DNA from 4 places in the Pseudoalteromonas sp. SG43-5 genome. Region 1 is predicted to be linked to each of the others. Evidence: predicted binding sites of a transcription regulator. Region 1 holds the regulator's gene; each other region holds the start of a gene.
What was found. The regulator LexA, encoded in region 1, represses DNA repair genes until DNA is damaged. The targets are predictions, from matches to a motif close to TACTGTATNNNNATACAGTA.
Positions count from the first base shown of each region.

Region 2: the regulator LexA is predicted to act here: its motif matches at 2,622-2,641, upstream of uvrD (DNA helicase II).
Region 3: the regulator LexA is predicted to act here: its motif matches at 2,626-2,645, upstream of ruvC (crossover junction endodeoxyribonuclease RuvC).
Region 4: the regulator LexA is predicted to act here: its motif matches at 2,652-2,671, upstream of H5161_RS19360 (SulA-like leucine-rich domain-containing protein).

Region 1 is NZ_JACJFA010000018.1:12,598-16,826, reverse strand. Features, by position in the region: gene ctaD (cytochrome c oxidase subunit I) at 1-415, opposite strand, end outside; gene coxB (cytochrome c oxidase subunit II) at 415-1,557, opposite strand; gene lexA (transcriptional repressor LexA) at 2,042-2,659, opposite strand; gene H5161_RS16135 (PaaI family thioesterase) at 2,827-3,267, shown strand; gene H5161_RS16130 (hypothetical protein) at 3,268-3,648, opposite strand; gene H5161_RS16125 (hypothetical protein) at 3,962-4,229, shown strand, end outside.
Region 2 is NZ_JACJFA010000001.1:504,200-508,428, forward strand. Features, by position in the region: gene nudE (ADP compounds hydrolase NudE) at 1-264, opposite strand, end outside; gene yrfG (GMP/IMP nucleotidase) at 326-973, shown strand; gene H5161_RS02340 (dUTP diphosphatase) at 989-1,612, opposite strand; gene H5161_RS02345 (YacL family protein) at 1,693-2,061, opposite strand; gene H5161_RS02350 (hypothetical protein) at 2,178-2,402, opposite strand; gene uvrD (DNA helicase II) at 2,706-4,229, shown strand, end outside.
Region 3 is NZ_JACJFA010000004.1:34,305-38,533, forward strand. Features, by position in the region: gene H5161_RS05660 (ABC transporter ATP-binding protein) at 1-73, shown strand, start outside; gene H5161_RS05665 (ABC transporter permease) at 63-2,564, shown strand; gene ruvC (crossover junction endodeoxyribonuclease RuvC) at 2,694-3,218, shown strand; gene ruvA (Holliday junction branch migration protein RuvA) at 3,221-3,838, shown strand; gene ruvB (Holliday junction branch migration DNA helicase RuvB) at 3,846-4,229, shown strand, end outside.
Region 4 is NZ_JACJFA010000033.1:16,299-20,527, reverse strand. Features, by position in the region: gene H5161_RS19380 (VC2046/SO_2500 family protein) at 1-9, shown strand, start outside; gene H5161_RS19375 (DUF6172 family protein) at 189-491, shown strand; gene H5161_RS19370 (diguanylate cyclase) at 685-1,602, shown strand; gene H5161_RS19365 (YchJ family protein) at 1,677-2,156, opposite strand; gene H5161_RS19360 (SulA-like leucine-rich domain-containing protein) at 2,195-2,629, opposite strand; gene H5161_RS19355 (tetratricopeptide repeat protein) at 2,928-3,392, opposite strand; gene H5161_RS19350 (NCS2 family permease) at 3,511-4,229, shown strand, end outside.

The DNA.
Region 1 (4,229 bases):
CAGGCATAAATAACGATGCCAATAGGATTAAAAACGCAAACGGTAAAATCCAAAAGCTCCAGTTATTCATTCTTGGCAATGCCATATCTGGCGCGCCAATCATGAGTGGTATCATCCAGTTAGCAAGGCCTGTAAAGGCCGGCATAACCGCACCAAACACCATAATTAAACCATGCACTGTGGTCATTTGATTAAAAAAGTGAGGGTCGACCAACTGTAAACCTGGTTGAAATAATTCAGCCCTGATCACCATGGCCATTGCGCCACCAATTAAGAACATGGTCAGCGAAAAAATTAAATATAAACTACCTATATCTTTATGATTAGTTGTGTAAAGCCAGCGTTTAAAACCTTTAGCTGGGTGATGAGCATGATGAGCTTCATTGGCGTTAGGTTGTTCTACTATGCTACTCATTAGTTCGCCTCCACTTTGGCATCAAGTGCTGTCTGTATTTGACTCGGTTGAATAACATCACCCGTATCATTACCCCACGCATTACGTTTATAAGTAATAACCGCAGCTAATTGCTTTATAGATAACTGCTTGGCAAAAGCTTGCATTGCCGTACCGGGTCGTCCATGGATAACTACATCAATGTGATCTTTTATATCGCCAAGCACTATCGGGCTGCCTTTAAGTGCAGGGAATACGCCCGGTAACCCCATGCCAGTAGGTTGATGACATGCAGCACAATTAGCCATATATACTTGTTCGCCTAAAGTCATTAATTCTTCTTTTGGGAGGGTTTTATCAAGTAATGCGGCATCTGCTAATGCTGCTTTTTGTTTAACCTGCTTTGCATCTGCAAGCCATGTTTTAAAATCAGCCTCAGATTTAGCGACCACCACAACGGGCATAAAGCCATGGTCTTTACCACACAACTCAGCACATTGTCCTCGGTAAGTACCTTCTTCGTTTATGTTCGTCCATGTTTCATTTATAAAGCCGGGGTTCGCATCTTTTTTAACTGCAAAATCAGGTACCCACCAAGAGTGAATAACATCATCAGAAGTCATTAAAAATCGTACTTTTTGATTTATTGGCAGTACAAGAGGCTTATCAACCTCAAGTAAGTAGTTAGGATTTTTATCTGCAAGATTCGCGATTTCATCTTGCGGGGTAGATAAAATAGAGTAGAACTCTACATCTTCACCCATATATTCATAATGCCATTTCCATTGCGAACCCGTAATTTTAATAGTGAGATCAGCTTTGCTGGCATCTTCCATTGCAATTAGGGTTTTAGTGGCTGGTACTGCCATAGCAATTAAAATAACAAACGGAATTGCAGTCCAAAGTATTTCTACTTTAGTGCTTTCGTGAAATTGGGCAGGTACAGCCCCTTTAGATTTACGGTGATGAATAAGTGCCCAAAACATAATTGCGAACACTATCACCCCAATCACACAACATATTATAAATATGGTCATGTGCAGCTGATATACATTATTGCTTATATCGGTTACGCCTTTGCGCATATTGTATTGGATGTTAGCCAAAACTGGGTGCGAAAAAACACATAATATAAGCCACAAGGTAGAGGTCAGTTTACCCATGTGACGGCTCCTTTGATGCTATTGCGAATGCAAAGCGAAGAGGCATACGGCTTAAACGCCAATTCGTTATTTTTATTTTTTTAGCCAATCTTATTTAATATTGATTGGTTTTGCTGCGCCAACAACGAGTTTGTGTATATTGTGTGTTCTCAAAACTAAAAAGCTGTGAGTTATTATTAGCTCAGCACATTAACAATTAGCTAAAAAACGAACAACAAGCAAGTTTTAGTATAAAAAACAATCAGGTGATATTGAATAATTAATAAAAAATCGGTAATCAACTGGGCAACAGGAAGTTCAAAATATGAGCAAAACAAAGGGGTTTAACGCATTCGGAGGGGGAAAATATAAGTGCAAAAAAGTTTACAGCTTAAATAGTCAGTGGGCTGTTTACGCCCTATTTTTTAGTACAAATTTTAAAACAAAAATGCGTACTAATTAGTACGCATTTATAAAACTGCTTGTTTAAAAGCTATTTTTAAAGTCACATCCAATCAGCGTTTCTTATAACGCCAACGGCTAAGCCTTCAATATTAAAAGACTCATTCTCAAGATCTACTTCAATAGAGTCAAAATCGTCGTTTTCAGCATGAAGTAATACTTTACGACCCGCTTTCTCAAGACGTTTTACAGTTACGTCTTCATCTAGGCGAGCAACAACAACTTGTCCATTTTCAGCAGTTTGAGTACGATGTACAGCAAGTAAATCACCATCCATAATACCAATATCTTTCATGCTCATACCGTTAACGCGTAGTAAAAAATCTGCAGCCGGTTTAAACATTAATGGATCGATTTTGCAGTGACTTTCAACGTGCTCTTGCGCCAAAATAGGTGAACCAGCAGCAACACGCCCTATAAGCGGTAAACCTAATTGTTCTGGCTCTTCTTCTTCAATTAATTGAATACCACGGCTTGCACCTGGTTTCATTTTAATTGCGCCTTTTTTAGCAAGTGCTTTTAAATGTTCTTCAGCAGCATTGGCACTTTTAAAACCTAATGTTTGCGCTATTTCAGCACGTGTAGGAGGCATACCAGTGTCTTTAATAAAAACTTTAATTAGTTCGAGTATTTGAGCTTGGCGGTTCGTTAATGGTCGCATACAACTGGTTTTCCATACAGTACATTTAACTGTGAGTATATACAGTTAAATAAAAATCGCAAATTTAAATTAAGCCTTAAAATAGCTAAAGTAATTTCACTTGTGTACATTTTAGGGATATAACTAAAGCTAAGTTTATAAATGATTAAAAATGCAAAGGAGACATTATGAGTATTTGGTACCAGCCCATCACCTTAGAGCTGTGCAAGCAGTTAGAACAAGGCATTAATGGCCAAGGAACATTAATGAAAACTATGGGGATAGAAGTCACAGAAATTGGCGATGATTATTTGGTTGCCACAATGCCGGCAATTCCTGAGCATCATAACCCAATGGGGATGGTACACGGCGGTGCTAACGTTGTACTTGCCGAAACAGTTGCCAGCTATGCCGCTAACTTTGTTGTCGATTTTACTAAATTTTACTGTGTAGGGCAGGAGATTAGCGCAAGTCATTTAAAAGCATCTCGCAACGGCACTTTAACAGCCACGGCTAGAGCATTTCATATAGGTAAACGTAGTTCAGTATGGGAAATAAAAATTACAAATAGCCGCAATGAGCTGTGCTGCGTATCAAAAATGACCGCAGCAGTCGTAGAGCGAAGATAGTTACTTTTCGATTGGGTAAATGGTAATTTCCATACCCGCACCAATCGCAGATATACGCAATAATGTATCTGCATCTAAGGCTTGATTAAAGCACTTAGGAGAAGTCCCTGATTCAAAACCAATATCAAACGTTCTACGTGAACAGCTTAACCATTGCTTTAGCGCGTTACGCGAACACGATTCAATAAGCTCACATATATGGTTTATGGCTTTATCAGGTGTGCTCACCTCACCTGTAGCTTCAATACGCGCTAGTTGACGGTATTCGTCTTTGTCATAATGTAAAATCGTCGCGACTTTTTTCAAGTCCGCCACTAGCAAACTAATATCTTGCTTTGATTCAAGCTCAAGATCTACATTTAAAAATTGAATTTCCGACATCGTTTCGTATTTATCCTCTAATAATTTCATTGCAAACTTTAACGCAGTTTTACCGTTATACCAAATCAACTATGCCCTAATAACCACTTTATATGGATATTTCGCAGCTTTTAAGTATTTTTTAGCATTTAAAGCTAGCTGGATATCAAACATCCAGCTCAATTAAACAGATAAGTCATGTTAGGAATTTAAGTGTAATCTTTTTTATTTTTAAATGATTACAGTAAGCTATAGTTTAAACTGCGACAAAATGTCGCAGTAACTTATCCCATTAATGTAATAAACTAGCCTCTAAAAATAATAAGACTAAAACATGAATAAAAAAATATTTAAACATGCTCGCAAGTTACATAAATGGTTAGGATATTTATTAGCACTACAAATTTTAGCATGGTTACTAGGTGGTTTAATTATGAGTGCAATCCCTCTTGATAAAGTTCATGGGGAGCATCTTGCAACACGTACTCTTAATAACCCATTTACGCAGGCTGATTATGTTGCCTCCCTTGACGATATTGCCTCTCAGGTGGTTAATCCAACACAAATAATTTTTGAGAACTTCTTAACTACACCACTTATTA
Region 2 (4,229 bases), on a different contig from region 1:
GCCCGGATCAATTAAGCCTTTAGGAAAACCTAACTGGTAATTGTTTGTACCCGCACAGTATTCACGTACAAGTAGTAACTCATTATCTGCACTTAACGGAACAATCATCACTGCTCCCCGGCCACCGCCGCGAATTCGCTCATACTGGCGCTCTTCGTTATTAGAAAACTTTAACTCTAAAGACTCCACAGTAAACAGGCGACTTTTAGCAACAACATTGTTACTGAGGATTTGTGGTGGTGTTGGGTGCTTTTTCTGTGTCATTGGCGTTAATTTGCTATCATGGCAGTTAGTTCAATAATAAACCTTATAAGTTGAAATTCCTATGTTAAATTGGTCAAAAATCGATACCGTTTTGCTCGACATGGATGGAACATTACTCGATTTACATTACGACAGTCATTTTTGGCTTAACGTTATCCCTGCGCAACACGCATTAGCTAGAGGCATTAGCCTAGATGCAGCTAAAGCAGATATTTTAAAACGCTATCAAGCTGTGAGCGGTCAAATACAGTGGTATTGTTTAGATTATTGGGAGCAGCAATTAAACTTGCCTATAATGGAGCTTAAACGAGAGTCTCAGCATTTAATTAAAATGCGCGAAGATGTACCTCATTTTTTAACCGAGCTTAAAAAAGCAGGCAAAGAGTTAATTTTGCTTACCAACGCCCACCCTGAGAGTGTCATGCTGAAATTTGAGCATACAGCGATTGATAACTACCTAGATGGTGTAGTGTCTACTCATGAATATGGAGTAAGTAAAGAGCAGCAAAGTTTGTGGCACCAAGTACAAAAAGACTTAGGGTTTAATAAGCAGCGCACTTTGTTTGTAGATGACAGTGTGCCGGTATTAAATGCCGCACGAGAATACGGCATCGAGCACTTACTTGCAGTTGCTAACCCTGATAGCCAACAACCACATAACGAAATAGCCGATTACCTGAGTGTTACCGACTATCGTAAGATTATTTAACTCAGTTTACGTGGGCTAGATTTTTGGGTAACGCGCTTCAAGGCCTTGGTACACTAACTTTGCAAAATCTGCATGTTCTGTATCAAGGCTTTTAACTACTTCAACTAAATGCTCGTTATCTTCTTGCCCGTTCCACTCTTTAATGTAGCTACCGTCTTTGTAGCCATGATCTTGACGGAAAAAGTTTAACGTGTTTTTACCTACGTAGCCGCGATATAAATCATCAATATCCATACCCATTTGCGCCATACAGCCGGCAAAGGCAGCGGCATTAAACGTTTTATCTGCAACGGCGGAAGCCGCTAATATTTCTAGCGTTTGTTTAAAGTCATCCGCTTGTTGAGCATTACTAAGCTCAGCTTCAAGTTGCTTTGCTAAGTCTTCGTAGCTAGTTTTGCCGTCAATTCTAAGCGATAGACCAAAATGAAAAATATCAACCAACTCTAAAATAACTTGTTCAGTATCTGGTGTTTGTTTTTTCCACCATTTCCAACCATGATGATCCAGCATTTCAGCGCACTCAACCCAAATAGCGCGGTACCATTCGAATCCTTGAGTAAACCATTGCTCATGTACTTTAGTGTTCATGGCGTTTTGCATTTCTAGCATAACTACTAGCTTGTTTAAATTGGCAGACATATTCATTCCTGTCGTTTTTGATTAGTGTAATAGTACAGATAAAGGAAGCTTAACGCATCAGCACTATCTTAATATGTAGTTTACTTTGAGCCGCTAAATTCAGCCCATGAATCAATTAAATCAATGAAATCTTCAAAGCCACAACCACTACTTAAACCATTTTCTTCAAGCGCTAAATCGTCATCTTGATACGCTATTAGGTCTTCACTGTCTTGATGAAGCGCATGGGCTTCAAATAGTGCTTCGTCTTTGGTTAATATTAAATCTATTTCTTGGCCTTTTAGCGTTAGCGGCTCATAGCTTGAACTCACCGATGCAATAAGCGCTTGAACCATAGCTACTTTGTCTTTGCCTATTTCTTCGTTTAGCCAGCGACCAATAATAGCGTGTTCACTACTTATTTTAATACGTAGCCCACTAATAGGGTCGCGAATAAATTGATATTCCATAGGATTTGCCTGTAAATCTTTAATTGCGTAATTATATACGTAAACGCCCGCAAACCACAGGACATATAAAGTAAAATAGCGCCACAAGGGCGCTATTTTATTCAACTTTAAAGCAGTTAACTTCGCGATCTATAACGCGCTGCGTCAATAATCGACCATAAGTAAATAATAGGCACTAGTACAAAACCTACAAGCACATAAATTAGTGCGTAACTTATTATAATAGCGAGTGCAAAAAATATAGCCGCTAAAATACGCCCTTGCACTAACTGCCCTAAACCAGGAAAAAATATATTACATAATGCTGCGATTACGTTACCGCCAGAACCTTGATCTGCCATACTAACCTCTGTATTTGTTTGATTTTATAATTATTTACTTACACACTCTATGCCAATTTATTAAAGCTTACAAATCAAATAGTTAAATTAGTCTAGATTTAGAGAGTTAGTAAATTTTGCTAACTTTAGGTCAAATTAGCAATTTTTATTGTGCGTTTACGCTTTTTTGTTTGTTCAAAAAATTATCAAGTTACTCGTTTTTAAGGCTATTTTATAAATAGCTGTTTATAAAAACAGTATTTTATTTAGCCTAACAAAAACACCTGTTATACTGCCCACAATATTGATTAAAAAGGCGTAACGATGGACGTTTCACAATTACTCGATGGCTTAAATGACAAACAACGCGATGCCGTTGCAGCCCCACTACAAAACATGCTGGTATTAGCAGGTGCTGGGTCTGGTAAAACACGAGTGTTAGTTCATCGTATTGCGTGGCTTATGCAAGTTGAGCAAGCATCTGCTTACAGTATTTTTGCCGTAACCTTTACTAATAAAGCGGCTAAAGAAATGCGCAGCCGCGTTGAAGAAACACTAAAAGCCCCTGTAGGTGGTATGTGGATTGGTACGTTCCATGGTTTGTCGCATCGTATTTTACGTGCTCATCACCGTGAAGCTAACTTACCAGAAGCCTTTCAAATTTTAGACTCTGACGATCAACTTCGGATGATCAAGCGCTTATTAAAATCGATGAATATCGATGATAAAAAATGGCCCGCCAAACAATTTGGCTGGTACATCAGCGCTAAAAAAGATGAAGCACTTCGCCCTAAAGATATTCAAGCATACGATATTAACGAGCAAATGATGCTGCGTGTTTACGCCGCCTACCAAGAGGCCTGTGATAGAGCAGGCCTAGTAGATTTTGCCGAAATATTACTACGCAGCTACGAAGTGTTAAAAAATAACCCAACGTTACTGCGTCATTATCAGCAACGCTTTGCACATATGCTCGTAGACGAGTTCCAAGATACAAATACTATTCAATATGCTTGGTTAAAGTTACTTGCAGGCGATACACGCAGTATCATGATTGTAGGCGACGATGACCAAAGTATTTACGGTTGGCGCGGTGCTAAAATCGAAAATATTAAACGATTTTTAACTGACTTTAGCGCAGAAACCATTCGTCTTGAACAAAACTACCGTTCAACAGCAACTATTTTGAAAGCGTCTAATGCATTAATTCAAAATAACTCAGAGCGTATGGGTAAAAGCTTATGGACCGACGGTAACGATGGCGAGCCAATTTCTATTTATGCGGCATTTAATGAGTTAGACGAAGCACGCTTTGTAAGTAGCAAACTACGAAGCTGGTTAAATGCAGGTAATGCCCTACAAGATGCCGCAATTTTATACCGTAGTAACGCGCAATCTCGTGTACTCGAGGAGGCCATGCTGCAAGAAGGCTTAAAATACCGTATTTATGGGGGTATGCGATTCTTCGAACGACAAGAAATTAAAGATGCGTTGTCGTACTTACGCCTAGTAGGTAATCGTCAAGACGATGCCGCGTTTGAGCGTGTAATTAATACGCCAGCACGCGGTATTGGCGATAAAACATTGAGCCATATACGCGATTGTGCACGAGCAGAATCGTTACCGCTTTGGTATGCCGCAAAAGCAATTGTAGAACAACAGCATTTATCTGGTCGTGCTTCTGGTGCAGTAAGTAAGTTTGTAGAACTAGTAGAACAAATAGAAGATAAAATTAGCGATCTAACTTTGCATGAGCAAGCCAAGTACACAATTCAAACCTCAGGCTTAATGGCAATGTACCAAGCCGAAAAAGGTGAAAAAGGCCGTGCTCGCGTAGAAAACTTAGAA
Region 3 (4,229 bases), on a different contig from region 1:
TGAGCACATTATTCAAATAGAAGCGGGTTTACTGGTAAAAAGCCAAGTAGAGGACGTTGCTAATGTGGGTTAAGTTAGCGCTTAAGTTATTTTCGCGAGAATTTCGCCGTGGTGAGCTCACGGTTATAAGCGCAGCTATCGCCCTTGCTGTTTTAACCGTGCTTACACTGTCGATGGTTACTGAGCGAATAGGGCAAAGTATTGCGCAAAAAAGCAGTGCTTTTATTGCAGCAGACCGTGTACTTGCAAGCGACCATGTTCTGGACACCGCTTTTATTACTCAAGCACAGAGCCAAAATTTAAAAACGGCGCAAATGGTGTATTTCGACACTATGTTGTTTGCCGATGATGAAATGCAGTTTAGCTCAGTAAAAGCGGCATCTAATGCGTACCCGCTAAAAGGGCAGTTAAAAGTTAAAGATACCCTAACCGGTGAAACTAAAGTTGCTAATAGCGGGCCAACGCCGGGTAATGTGTGGCTAAGTGAGTCGGTATTTTACAGTTTAAATATTGATATAGGCGCGCAAGTAGAGCTTGGCGCGGCATTATTTAATGTTTCAAAAGTTATTGTAGAAGAGCCAGACGCGCCATTTAATGTATTTTCAAGTAGCCGTCGTGTGCTTATTAATATTGACGATGTTGCAAAAACTGAAGTTGTGCAGCCGGGTAGTCGAGTTTATTACCGCCAACTTTATGCAGGTAGTGAGGCCGACATAAATAGCTTTTACGAGTGGCTTAAACCACAAATGAAAGAAAACCAACAATGGTATGGCGTTAAAGACCGCCAATCACCCATTTCAAACAGCTTAAACCGCGCTGAGAGCTTTTTATTACTTGCTGGTTTACTGGGCATTATTTTAGCCGCAGTGGCTATAGCTGTTTCAGCAAAACGTTATTGTGAACGCCAATACGACCCAGTAGCGATGATGAAAACGCTAGGCGGTAGCCGTTCAATGATCCGCAAAATATACATGCTCCATTTATTGCTTGTATGTGCAATGGCGGTAAGTATTGGGCTGTTAATTGGTTATGGCTTGCAAGAAATAGCAACAAGTTACTTATCAAAAAGTATGGGCACAGAGCTGCCTTTAGGTGGCTTTAAACCTTGGCTGGTAGCTATAAGCACTGGCGTAATTTGTGCCGTTATGTTTTCTATTAAACCGTTATTTGATTTATTTGATATTCCACCGCTTAGAGTACTGCGCCGTAACTTAGGTGACAAGTTGGCTGTAAGTCGTGTGCATTTAGGTATGAGTGCGCTAACTGTGTTTTTATTAATGTGGTTATTTAGTAACAACATAAAAATAACGCTTATTTTGTTTATATCAACACTTGCGCTAATTGGTGTGCTGTTTTTAGTATCTAAATTAATATTTGGTGGTGGTCGAAAGCTAGGATTAAAGCCAGGTAATAGTTGGTCGCTTGCAATTGCATCTATCCAAAAGCGTGCCAATGTGAACGCGGTACAGTTAATTAGTTTTTCGTTAGCAATTAAATTACTGCTGTTTTTAGTGGTACTTAAAAACGACATGATATCTGATTGGCAGTCGCAGCTTCCAAACGACGCGCCTAATGCGTTTTTGGTTAATATTACGCAAAATGAGCTTGAGCCAATTAATGAATATTTAGCTCAAAAAGATATTCAGGTATCAGAGTTTTATCCCACTATTCGTGGGCGCGTAAATGCGGTAAACGGCGAGCTGGTAGCACGTTCTGTATCGCTGCAAGACAACGAGAAAAAAGACGAAGAAGCACGTGCAGGTATTGGTCGTGAGCTAAACCTTACATGGCTTAAAGATGTGCCTGACCAAAATGAAGTAACACAAGGCACGTGGTTTGGTGAAAATGCGATGGCTGAGGCTTCAGTAGAGGAGTCGATGCTTGAGCGTTTAGATGTTGAGATAGGCGATACGCTAACATTTTTAATTGGTTCGCAGTCGTTCGATGCTAAAATCACCAGTGTGCGCAAAGTTAATTGGGCCACGCTTAAACCTAACTTTTTTATTATTTTAAGCCCAGATGTACTTGCAGATTTTCCCGCAACGTATATTTCGTCGGTACGTATAAACCCAGACCAAAAGCGTGATTTTAGCCAGTTATTACGTACTTACCCTACTATTACAGCTATTGATATTGATAACTTTGTTAAGCAAATACAAACTACTATTTCGCAAGTATCGCTCGCCATTGGCTTTGTACTTGCAATTGTAGTGCTGTGTGGCGCGCTTGTACTTATATCGCAAGTGCAAGCTAGTTTAGGTGAGCGTATGCAAGAAATTGTAATACTGCGAACGCTTGGGGCTAAAAGCCGATTAATTAAAAACGCGACCCTGTATGAGTTTTTATTACTAGGCGGTTTAGCTGGTTTAGTGGCTGCATTTTTTAGTGATATAGCGCTTTTGATTGTGCAGCAACAAATGTTTGATTTAGCAGGTAAGTTACACCCACATATATGGATTATAGGTCCGGTAGCTGGCGGCGTATTTGTGGCAGGTTTAGGTTATTTAATGATTGCCCGAACACTTAAACAAAATACCCAAGGATTAGTGCGTGCCCTAGGGTAAGCTTAAACTAACATGCTCTGTAAATGCCCACCTAGTACGTGGGCATTTTTGTTTTTCTTTGTACTGGTAATTTATACAGTGCTCTGGCATTATTAGCTTAATTTAAAAATAATAACAATGGAGCGCTGTTTGGCCATCATTTTAGGGATCGATCCTGGTTCACGTTTGACCGGATATGGTGTTGTTGCCCATCAAGGTTCTAAATTTACATACTTAGGCAGTGGCTGTATTAAGTTAGCCGATCATCCTTTTCCGGTTAGGCTTAAAATGATCTACCAAGGCATTACACAGCTTATTGAGCAGTTTTCGCCAGAAACCTTTGCCATTGAAAAAGTATTTATGGCTCACAACCCCGATTCAGCTTTAAAACTTGGCCAAGCTAGAGGCGCTGCTATTGTAGGTGCTGCAATGGCCGACTTGCCCGTATTTGAATATTCAGCTAGGCAAATTAAGCAAGCAGTAGTAGGTAACGGTGGCGCTGATAAAACTCAAGTGCAACACATGGTAAAAAATATTTTAAAACTACCTGGTACGCCACAAGCCGATGCAGCTGATGCACTCGCTATTGCGATTTGCCACGCTCACTCAGAACAAAATTTAATTAAACTAGCGGGCAGCGCAAGCAAAACCGTTAGAGGACGTTTAAGGAAATAATTATGATAGGCCGCTTAAATGGTATTTTAGTCGAAAAACAGCCACCAGAAATATTACTCGAAGTAAGTGGTGTAGGTTACGAAGTACAAATGCCAATGACCTGTTTTTACGATTTACCAAAAATTGGTGAAAATGCGATTGTTTACACTCACTTTGTAGTGCGTGAAGATGCTCAACTATTATTTGGTTTTAATAATAAAGTTGAACGTGCTTTGTTTAGAGAGCTATTAAAAGCAAATGGCGTAGGGCCAAAACTTGGCTTAGCTATTTTATCGGGCATGTCGGCAAAACAATTTGTAAGTTGTGTAAATAACGAAGACTCAACATCGCTTGTTAAATTACCCGGTGTAGGTAAAAAAACAGCCGAGCGTTTAGTACTCGAAATGAAAGACAGGCTAAAAGATTGGGGTAATGATTTATTTACGCCATTTAGCGACAGCGCAGTAATAGAGCCAATGAGCGATGCGACAATTGCTAATAATGCAGCGGATGATGCCGTATCGGCACTGCTTGCATTAGGTTATAAATTGCCACAAGCTCAAAAAGCAGTAAAATCGATAAGTAAACCCGATATGTCTACTGAGGTTCTTATTAGAGAATCTTTAAAATCTATGTTGTGAGTAACCCATGATTGAAGCGGATCGCTTAATTGATGCGACTGAAAAAACAAATGAAGACTCTATAGATCGTGCAATAAGACCAAAACTTTTAGCCGACTACAGAGGCCAGCCTCATGTTAAGCAGCAAATGGAAATTTTTATTGAAGCTGCCCGAACCCGTGGTGAAGCGCTTGATCATTTATTAATATTTGGCCCACCTGGGCTTGGTAAAACCACGCTTGCAAATATTGTAGCCAATGAATTACACGTAAGTATTAAAACAACATCAGGCCCTGTACTTGAAAAAGCAGGCGATTTAGCTGCTCTACTTACTAATTTAGAAGAGGGCGACGTACTGTTTATTGATGAAATACACAGGCTAAGCCCGCAAGTTGAAGAAATACTGTATCCC
Region 4 (4,229 bases), on a different contig from region 1:
GCGGTGTGATATATGATTGTAATAATCATCAGTTAATATATGCTTTATAACGGGTCTGCTTTATATATTTGCTAATAATTGATTTAATGAAAAAAAAGCATCCAAAAATTAAATGCAATTGCTATAATGGCGTCAAATGGTATGACATGAAATGCCATTATCATTAAACCAAGGTAATTAGGAACGTAATGAAGAAAACATTCACGCTAAATCACGAGAAAATCAAATACCCTCGTATGGTTGATGCTGCAAAGCACGAAGTGAAAAAATATTTGAAAAGAGAGCGTAATAAAACGCTACCTGAAGATGCTGACTATTGGGCATTTGACTGTAAGTTTGGTAACACAGCTGAAGATGCGCAAGTTGTGCACGTTGCTGAATTAAGTAACCAAATTGGCGAAATTGAAAAGCAAGGTTTGACCTCTTTCTATGTAGAGATTTTAGCTCGACCTGCTCAACGTCAGCAATTAGATTTAGATGATGACGAATAATACTTAACTAAATTAAGTATTCAAAGTTATAAAATGAGCCCAAGTGGCTCATTTTTTGTTTTTATGCAATAAAGATTTACTAAAAAGCATTTTTATTAATAACCAATAAGTAGAATCCCTGTTAATTAACATTTGCATAACAAAATGTGATGCTATAGGCTGTTTTTAATTAAAAAAACAAAACATTTTTACTATGCCAATAAATTACTCTGACCATCAATTAAAACTAAGTTTAAAGAATTCTAAAGTACTTATAGTTGACGATCAGTTATTAAGCTTAATCGTATTAAAAAAAATATTATCTGAGCATTTTAATGTGACAACAGCTGGAAGTGGTGAAGAAGCAATTGAAATTTGTAATGTAAATGTACCCGATATAGTCCTACTCGATATTAGTATGGGTGGAATGAGTGGTATTGATACATGTTTAAAATTAAAAAATAATACTGAAACACAGGATATCCCAGTTATTTTTGTTACATCCTTTGAAAACGAAGAAGAAGAGTGTTGGGAAGCCGGAGCTGTTGATTTTATTAAAAAGCCGATTGTAAAAGAAACACTATTTAGAAGGGTTCGTGCCCATATAACGTTAAAATTACAACACGACTTACTCAATCAAAAAGTATTTTTAGATGATTTAACTAAAGTATTCAATCGCCGTTATTTTGATGCACATTTTTCTAAAATGGAACGAAGCGCCTTACGAGAAAAAGTTGACTATGCATTATTACTCATCGATATAGATTATTTTAAGCAATACAATGATATCTATGGTCATGTGCAGGGGGATACGGTGTTAAACCTAGTAGCACAAACTATTACTAATAGTTTGCAAAGGCCAACCGATTTTGTTGCGCGTTATGGCGGCGAAGAGTTTGTAGTTGTTCTACCGCATACAAGCACTGAAGGTGCAATTTGTGTTGCTGATAAAATTAAACAGAATGTGGCCGATTTAGGAATATTACACAAATATTCAGAATATGATTTTGTGACTATTAGTATTGGCGGTGCAACCCTACAACCATACGTAAATAACAAAAACACGTTGCAGATCGCAGATGAAAAAATGTATGAGTCTAAAATGCAAGGGCGTAACAAAGTGTGTTTTTAAGTTTAGTTAGCTAATAAATCACTCTGCCACTTAAAAACACCTTTTAGGTGATAAATATTAAATAAGATTATTTATTACATGCTATGACATTTTTTGTACTTTTTATTGCTACCGCATGGGCAGTTATCATTTCTGCCTACTTTAATATCTTCAACAGGATATATAGTGCCATCTAAATAACGCCATTGAGTGTTTTCTTTAATAAACTGCGATTTTTCATGAAGCTCACAAAATAAGTTTTGATAAAAATATTGGGCTTTAAATTCTACAGTTCCAGTATCGCCATCATGGCTTGAGTCAATTAAATCAAGATTTATAAATCGACAGCTGTTAGCAAAATCATTGATTTCTTTAACCGGATTCTCAGCTTGTTTTTCTTTTGCGTAGGTTTGATAAACATATTTTGCATTTTTAATAACATAAGCGCTGAATCGTGAGCGCATAAGTTGTTCAGGAGTGTCAGCTTGCTTTACAGATAAGTGAAGCGGCTCGCAGCAATCGGCATAATTGTGCCCACTGCTGCAAAAACATAATGTGGTATTGAGTGAAGTCATAATAATAATACAGAATCTAAAACATTAGTTTAACAAGCTTATTGAGCGAGTGGTATCTCTGTTGTTTGAGCGTTTTTAGTAAAACAGTATAGTTTTGTATTCGTTTTACTTAAATCGAACGATAGATTTGTAAGTAGTTGGTTATTAACTATATCGGTCCAGGTAATTACCGCTGCAAAGTTTCCATTATGTAACGCAGAATTTAATACATACTCTAAATTTACTAGGTGCTTCTGTCTAATAACAAGTAATTTGCTTGTATCAATAGAGCATGAGTCAAGTAAAGCTTTGCTAGGTACATGATCTGGCGCAATTAGTAACGTCCATGCATTAGAGCTATTGTATTGGTGTAATACTTTTAAAAGCTCAAAGGTCGCTGAAATTTCATCTTCAATTTGGATCAAATTTACGCAATCGCTTTGCTCGTCTTGTTGGTAACTTTTAACTGTTCTTACGGTAATAGGCTGTAACATAATTTTACTCACTGGGTTTTTATACAGTATTCATATACAGTAGTTTATACAGTGCTTTCGTGCAAGCATTTTATGCTATTTATTTGTACAGTTATTCAGCCTTTGATCATTGTTTTTTATTTTTAAATCTATAATTCTTTATTAATCAACTTGTTATAGGTTTGTTTTTGAGAGGGTATTTCAAAAATAAATTTTTGAGTAATGTTTTAATTTGTGGGTTTTATACTGAGTAGGAGTATCTTTGTAACTATATACAGTATTTTTCAACACTGTATACAGTACTTATAACTTAGTTGGTTTATGTGTCTTCACTCGTGCGAGGGATCATATGAGAAAACTGGAGTTGGTGAATTTGTTCGTACAAACTTGCTGCATAACATTGAGCATCTTTAAATCGCTTAGTTTCGATATGTTTGCGTATATCTGTAACCGCTGCAGTGGCAGGTGCGTATCCTTGGCTACTCGCTAAGCTCAACCAAGCTACAGCATGAAATACACTTTGTGGCACGCCTTCACCTTTTACAAAAAATAAACCTAAATAAAACTGTGCTCTATGGTTTCCTGCCATTGCAGCAAGGCGCATCCATTTTGCAGCCAATGGAGCTTGATTATTTTTTAAATAATATAGGGCTTTATTAATAGTACTTTGCTCATCTTTTTTATTATCAATGGGCGCGGGGCTGCTTTCTGGTTGAGTAACAAAACCTAAAATGTTGTCTAGCTGTTGCTCTAAGTCTTGCTCACAAGGTGTTGTTTTAAGCATATTGGTTCATTTATTATTTTAACTACTTTAACAGTTTAGTATATAGCAAGGTAAAATGTCCTGTAAAAGATAATTTTTATGTTAAAATCTCGTCACTTTTTACTATCACAAGTTTATTATGTTTGAAGCCTTATTTAAACTCAGCGAAAATAACTCAACAGTTAAACGCGAATGCGTTGCTGGCCTAACGACCTTTATCACTATGGTATACATTGTATTTGTAAACCCGGCTATGCTTGCTGAGGCAGGGATGGACCAAGGGGCTGCATTTGTAGCTACCTGTATAGCAGCTGCGATAGGCTGTTTTATAATGGGTTTGTGGGCTAATTATCCATTAGCATTAGCGCCTGGCATGGGACTAAATGCCTTTTTTACGTATGGCGTCGTATTAGGAATGGGTTATACCTGGCAAGCCGCATTAGGGGCTGTTTTTATGTCGGGTTGTATATTTTTATTTTTAAGCTTATTTAAAGTCAGAGAATGGATTATTAATGCCATACCTCTGGTGCTCAAGCGAGCTATCGCAACAGGTATAGGTGCTTTTTTAGCCTTAATTGCCCTTAAAAATGCAGGCATTATTGTCTCAAGCTCAGCAACATTAGTGCAATTGGGCGACATTACTTCCCCAGGCCCATTATTGGCTATATTAAGCTTTTTTGTAATTGCAGCGCTTTTATACCGCGATTTTAAAAGCGGTGTACTTATTAGTATTTTATTAGTGACTGGCATTGCACTAAGTTTAGGGCTAGTTGAATATCACGGTGTTATGGCTATGCCACCATCAATAATGCCTACTTTTATGCAACTAGATTTTGCCGCCGCTTTTGATATATCAAT